Linked DNA regions of Methylomagnum ishizawai. The protein of the gene in region 1 interacts with the protein of each later gene in a pairwise test. Links are inferred from orthologs where the notes say so. Each region holds a gene or a part of one and is shown on either strand. Other genes may lie near its edges. The genes, in order: ftsL and ftsB.

Evidence for each region.
Region 2: the proteins of ftsL (region 1) and ftsB interact in binary tests that used the Escherichia coli proteins (3 or more experiments, as listed by UniProt). The link is inferred for Methylomagnum ishizawai from one-to-one orthologs.

Annotation. Positions count from the first base shown.
Region 1 is NZ_FXAM01000001.1:621,872-625,120, forward strand. What follows is about bases 234-3,162. They hold ftsL (cell division protein FtsL), read right to left. Parts: upstream 1,863-3,162; coding sequence 1,605-1,862; downstream 234-1,604. Other genes in these bases: B9N93_RS02700 (peptidoglycan D,D-transpeptidase FtsI family protein), read right to left, coding at 234-1,589; rsmH (16S rRNA (cytosine(1402)-N(4))-methyltransferase RsmH), read right to left, coding at 1,859-2,794; mraZ (division/cell wall cluster transcriptional repressor MraZ), read right to left, coding at 2,800-3,162. In the rest of the region: more of B9N93_RS02700, read right to left, coding at 1-233; more of mraZ, read right to left, coding at 3,163-3,249. UniProt on the Escherichia coli protein: Essential cell division protein. May link together the upstream cell division proteins, which are predominantly cytoplasmic, with the downstream cell division proteins, which are predominantly periplasmic.
Region 2 is NZ_FXAM01000001.1:1,595,381-1,598,402, reverse strand. What follows is about bases 14-2,715. They hold ftsB (cell division protein FtsB), read left to right. Parts: upstream 14-1,047; coding sequence 1,048-1,383; downstream 1,384-2,715. Other genes in these bases: truD (tRNA pseudouridine(13) synthase TruD), read left to right, coding at 2,636-2,715; ispF (2-C-methyl-D-erythritol 2,4-cyclodiphosphate synthase), read left to right, coding at 2,154-2,636; ispD (2-C-methyl-D-erythritol 4-phosphate cytidylyltransferase), read left to right, coding at 1,465-2,166; eno (phosphopyruvate hydratase), read left to right, coding at 14-1,024. In the rest of the region: more of eno, read left to right, coding at 1-13; more of truD, read left to right, coding at 2,716-3,022. UniProt on the Escherichia coli protein: Essential cell division protein. May link together the upstream cell division proteins, which are predominantly cytoplasmic, with the downstream cell division proteins, which are predominantly periplasmic.

The DNA.
Region 1 (3,249 bases):
GGTTCGTCGATCATCACCACCATCACCAAACGCGGCTTGCTGGACGGGGCCAGTCCCGTGAACAAGGACATATATAAGGATTCGGTGTAGCCGTGGGCACCGGATTTCTTCACGGTGCCGGTCTTGCCCGAGACCCGGAAGCCGGGGATGGCGGCTTTTTGCGCGGTGCCACCGGTGGAGACCACGCTTTCCAGCATGGTGCGGACCGTGGTGGCGGTTTTGGCGGACATGATGCGGTGGGCTTCCGGCGGGGTGTCGCGTTTGAGCAGGCTGACCATGGGGATCACGCCGTCGTTGGCCAGGGAGGTATAGGCGCGGGCCAGTTGCGCGGTCGAGGTGGACACGCCATAACCGAAGGACAGGGTGGCTTGCTCGAAGGCGTTCCAGCCTTGGTAATCGGCCAAACGGCCATGGGCTTCGCCGGGGAAACCGCTGTCTAAAGGCTGGCCGAAGCCCAGATTGTTATAAAAGGCCCAGAATTTCTTGGGCGGTACGCTGAGTGCGATCTTGGTCACGCCCACGTTGCTGGATTTTTGCAGAATGCCGGTCACGTCCAGGCTGCCATAGCTATGGACATCCTTGACGATGTTGTGGCCGACCCGCAATTGTCCGCCCGCCGTGCTATAGACGGTATTGGGATGGGTCAGGCCGAGTTCCAGGGCGCAGGCCACGGCGAAAGGTTTCATGGTGGAGCCGGGTTCGTACAAATCGGTGATGGCCCGGTTGCGGGAAGGATTGCCCTTGAGCTTGCCCCGGCTGTTGGGGTTGTAGGAGGGCTGGTTGACCATGGCCAGGACTTCGCCGGTCTGGCTGTCCAGCAAGACCAGGGAGCCCGAGCGGGCGCGGTGCTGCATGACCGCTTTTTTCAGCTCGCGGTAGGCCAGATATTGCAGGCGCTCGTCGATGCTCAGGGTCAAATCCTTCCCCGGCACCGGCAGGCGGATGTTTTCCAGGTCTTCGATGATGCGGCGCTTGCCGTCGCGGATGATGCGTTTCGCGCCATCGGTGCCGCGCAACGAGGCGTCGAAGCCGAGTTCCATACCTTCCTGGCCCTTGTCTTCGATATCGGTGAAACCCAGCAGATGGGCGGTTACTTCGCCGGTCGGGTAATAGCGGCGGTATTCGCGCTCGTCGTAAACGCCGGGGATGCCCAGCGCCATGGCTTGATCGACCAGTTCCGGGTTCATGCGCCGCTTGATGTAGGCGAAACCACGGTGGTCGTCCTGGCCGACGCGCTGCTTAATCTCCTTGACCGACATGCCCACCAGATCGGCCAGGGCCTTCAATTGCCCGTGCGCGACCTCGGCCTTGAGGAATTCCTTGGGGTTGATCCAGATCGATTTCACCGGGGTGCTGACCGCCAGCAATTCGCCGTTGCGGTCGATGATGCGGCCCCGGTGGGCGGGCACGGGCAGGATGCCGACATGGCGCAAATCCCCTTGCTGCTTGAGGAACTGCCGGTCCAGCACTTGCAAAAACACCGCCCGCCCGATCAAGACGGTCATGGCGCACAGGATCAGCATCAGCAAAAAACGCCAGCGACCGCTGTAATCGTCTTCTTTCACCACGTTCGGTTGGATGATTCGCATGTCGGCGCGACTCGTCTAAGGGTTGATGTAAAGGGTCGATTCACGGGCGGGCAGCACCATGCCCAGGCGGGCGCGGGCCATTTTCTCGATGCGGCTGTGCTCGGCGAAGGTGTTTTGTTCCAACTGCAATTGGCCCCATTCCTCGTCGTAGGCGTCGAGGGCTTGCTCCAGCCGCTGGACCTCGGCGAACAACATGCGCGAGCGGTATTTCGTGTACACCACGCCCAGGGCGGAGGCCACGGCGACGGCGACCAGTACCAGCAGGGTTCTCATGCGGAAAGCCGCTCGGCGATCCGTAGTACCGCGCTGCGCGCCCTGGGATTTTCGGCGGTTTCCTCGGCGCTGGGTAGGATGGCTTTGCCGATCCGGGCCAGCCGCGGGGCGCGTTCGTCCGGCGCGGGCCAAGGCATCGGCGTGGAGCCGCCATTTCGCGATTCGTCGCGCATGAAGCGCTTCACGATCCGGTCTTCCAAGGAATGAAATGAAATCACCGCCATGCGCCCCCCCGGTCGCAAGATTTCCAAGGCTTGCCGCAAACCCGCTTCGAGTTCTTCGAGTTCATGGTTGATATGAATCCTGATGGCTTGGAAGCTCCGGGTCGCCGGGTGTTTGCCCTTTTCACGGGTCGGCGCGGCGGCGGCGATCAGGCCGGCCAGTTCCGCCGTGGTCGAGAGCGGCTGATTGGAACGCCGCGCCACGATGGCCTGGGCGATACGCCGGGCATAGCGTTCTTCGCCGTAATCCCGCAACACCCGTATCAGTTCGTTCTCGGAGACATCGGCCAGCCATTCGGCGGCGGTGATGCCCCGGCCCGTGTCCATCCGCATATCGAGCGGGCCATCACGCATGAAGCTGAAGCCCCGCCCGGCCTCGTCGAGTTGGGGCGAGGACACCCCTAGGTCCATGAGGACACCCGCCACTTGTCCAAGACGGCCCCGCTCCGCGATGAATGCCGCGAGTTGGGCGAAACTGCCATGGACCAATTCCAAGCGCGGATCGGCCCGCAAGGCCAGGGCTTCGGACGAAGCCAGCGCGTCCGGGTCTTTGTCCAACGCGAGCAGGCGGTCTTGGTCGCCGAGCCGCGCCAGGAGCGCCGTCGTATGGCCGCCACGCCCGAAGGTGCCGTCGACGAAGTAGCCGCCGCGCTCCGGGGCCAGCCCCGCCACGGCTTCCCGCAACATCACCGGCCTGTGCGGCGCATCCATGGCGCTCACAAGGACAAGGTGCCGAGTTCGGGCGGCAAATCCGCGTTGTCGCCGAGCCGTTCCGTCTCGATCCATTCGTCGCGGCTGCGGTTCCAGGTGTCCTCGTCCCATAGCTCGAATTTGTTGCCCTGGCCGATCAGGGCGACGCGCTTTTCGAGCAGGGCGAACCTACGCAAAGGTTCCGGGATCAAGCACCGCCCTTGGCTATCCAGTTGGCACTCGGCGGCGTGGCCGATCAGTAAGCGTTGCAATCGTTTGGCCTGTTGGTTCAAGGCGGGGAGTTGGACGAGCTTGCGTTCGATGTCTTCGAATTCCGGGAGGGGGTAGAGCAACAGGCACTTATCCAGGCCGACTGTGATGACTAATTGGTTGTCGCAGCATTCGTCCAATTCGGCCCGGTAACGGGTGGGGACGGCCAAGCGCCCCTTGTCGTCCAGGTGGATGGAACTGACGCC
Region 2 (3,022 bases), 970 kb from region 1 along the record:
GGCCGGTCTCGACGCCAAGATGATCGAAGTCGATGGCACCGACAACAAGGGCCGCTTGGGCGCGAACGCCCTGCTCGGCATCTCCCTGGCCTCGGCCCGCGCCGCCGCCACCGAAGCCGGCAAACCCTTGTACGCCCATTTGCACCAGGGTGGCGACTGCGTCCTGCCGGTCCCGATGATGAACATCATCAACGGCGGCGCCCATGCCGACAACAGCGTGGACATGCAGGAGTTCATGATCCTGCCCGTGGGCGCCCCCAATTTCCGCGAAGCCATCCGCTACGGCGCGGAAGTGTTCCACGCCCTCAAGAAGGTGCTGGGCCAGCGCGGCCTCGCCACCGGCGTGGGCGACGAGGGCGGTTTCGCCCCCGACCTGCCGTCCAACGAAGCCGCCATCGAAGTCATCCTGGAAGCCATCGCCAACGCGGGCTACACCGCTGGCAAGGACATCTTCCTGGGGCTGGACTGCGCCGCCTCCGAATTCTACAAGGACGGCGTCTACGACCTCGCCTCCGAGGGCAAGAAGTACTCGTCCGGGGAATTCGCCGACTTCTTCGCCTCCTGGGTCGATAAGTACCCGATCATCAGCATCGAGGACGGCCTGGACGAGAGCGACTGGGCGGGTTGGAAAGTCCTGACCGAGAAACTCGGTTCGCGCATCCAGCTGGTGGGCGACGATTTGTTCGTGACCAACCCGAAAATCCTCAAGGAAGGCATCGACAAGGGCATCGCCAACTCCATCCTGATCAAGGTCAACCAGATCGGCACCTTGACCGAGACCCTGGAAGCCATCGCCATGGCCCAGGCGGCGGGCTACACCACCGTGATGTCGCACCGCTCCGGCGAAACCGAGGACAGCACCATCGCCGACCTCGCCGTCGCCGCCTCCACCGGCCAGATCAAGACCGGCTCCCTGAGCCGTTCCGACCGCATCGCCAAGTACAACCGCCTGCTGAAGATCGAGGCGGAACTGGGCGACAAGGCCGTCTACGCCGGCAAGAGCGCGTTCAAGCGGGCGTTCTAAGCTGAGATAAGGCCGGCACCGGCATGAAAAAGCTCATCATTTTTCTGCTGGTGCTGATCGCCTTGCTGCAATGGCGTTTGTGGTTCGGCGATGGCGGCATCTACGAATTGCACGAACTGCAAGCCCGTATCGAGCAACTCAAGGAGGAAGGCGACAAACTCCACGAGCGCAACGCCGCTCTCGAAGCCGATGTGAACGATTTGAAGGAAGGCACCGACGCCGTCGAGGAACGCGCCCGCCAGGAATTGGGCATGGTCAAGGAAGGCGAGACCTTCGTGCAGGTGTTCGAAAAGCCGCATCCCTTGCCGCCGCCGGAGAAGGCGGGCACCGCGATCAAACCGCCTGGCAAAGGGCGATAACCCGACCCCGTAGGAATGGCCTTCAGGCCGCGATCCAATCGCGTCCCGCAGTTCCCCCACCCTCGCGATGAGTATCCCCGAGTGAACACACCCCGTTTCTGGGCCGTCGTCCCCGCCGCCGGTGTCGGCAAGCGCATGGGCGCGGACGTGCCCAAGCAATATCTCGAAGTCCTGGGCCAACCCGTCCTGCAACACACCCTGGAACGGCTATTGAGCGTCGAAGCCTTTTCCGGCATCGTGGTCGCGCTGGGGCTTGAGGACGGCTATTGGCCCGACCTCCCTTGTTCCACCCACCCCAAAATCCGCCGCGCCCCCGGCGGCAAGGAACGCGCCGATTCGGTGCTGTCGGGACTCCGTAGCTTGGAAAACGAGGCCGATCCCGAGGATTGGGTCTTGGTCCACGACGCCGCCCGGCCCTGCCTCGCCCGAACCGATGTGGAAAAACTGATGGCGACGCTCAAGGACGACCCCGTCGGCGGCATCCTAGGGCTGCCGGTCAGCGATACTTTGAAAAGCGTGGACGCGGGCCAGATCACCAGCACCGTGGACCGCAGCCGGGTCTGGCGGGCGCTGACGCCGCAGATGTTCCGCTACGGCACGCTACGCGGGGCGTTGGAGGAAGCGGCGCTGAACGGCTGGGCCGTCACCGACGAAGCCAGCGCCATCGAACTCAAGGGTTTGCGTCCCAAGCTGGTTGAGGGACGGCCCGACAACCTCAAAATCACCCGGCCCGAGGATTTGCCCCTGGCCGTTTTTTATATGGAGCGGCAATGTTGCGAATAGGCCAGGGCTACGACGCCCACAAATTCAAGGCGGGCGACCACATCGTCATCGGCGGGGTCAAAATCCCCTTCATCCACGGCATGGCGGCGCATTCGGACGGCGATGTGGCCCTGCACGCGCTGTGCGACGCCCTGTTGGGCGCGGCGGCCCTAGGCGATATCGGCAAGCATTTCCCGGACACCGACGCCGCCTACAAAGGCATCGACAGCCGCATCCTGGTCCGCAACGTCATGGCCAAGCTCAAGGAATTGGGCTACGCGGTCGGCAATGTCGATGTCACCCTGGTGGCCCAAGCCCCCAAAATGGCCCCGCATATCCCCAAGATGCGCGAACACATCGCCGCCGACCTCGAAATCGGCGTGGACGCCGTCAATGTCAAGGCCACCACCACCGAAGGCATGGGTTTCGAGGGCCGGGGCGAAGGGATTTCGTCCTATGCCGTGGCCCTGCTGCACAAGGTACCTGTTTGATGGATATTCCCGCCCCCCTGCCCTACGCCCACGGCGGTCCCGTCGGCACCGCCACCCTGAAAGCCGCCCCGGAAGACTTCATCGTCGAGGAAATCCTGGGCTTCGAGCCTTCCGGCACGGGCGAACATGTATTCCTCAAGGTCGAGAAACGCGGCGAGAACACCGAGTATGTCGCCCGCCAACTGGCGCGTCACGCCGGGGTCGGCTCCCGCGAGGTCGGCTACGCCGGGCTGAAGGACCGCCACGGACTCACCGTGCAATGGTATAGCGTGCAACTGCCAGGCAAGGACGGACCCGATTGGAACGCCCTGGCCTCGCCTTCGCTGCGCGTCCTCGAAACCCACCGCAACAGCCGCAAGCTCAAGCAAGGCGCGGCCAGCGGCAAC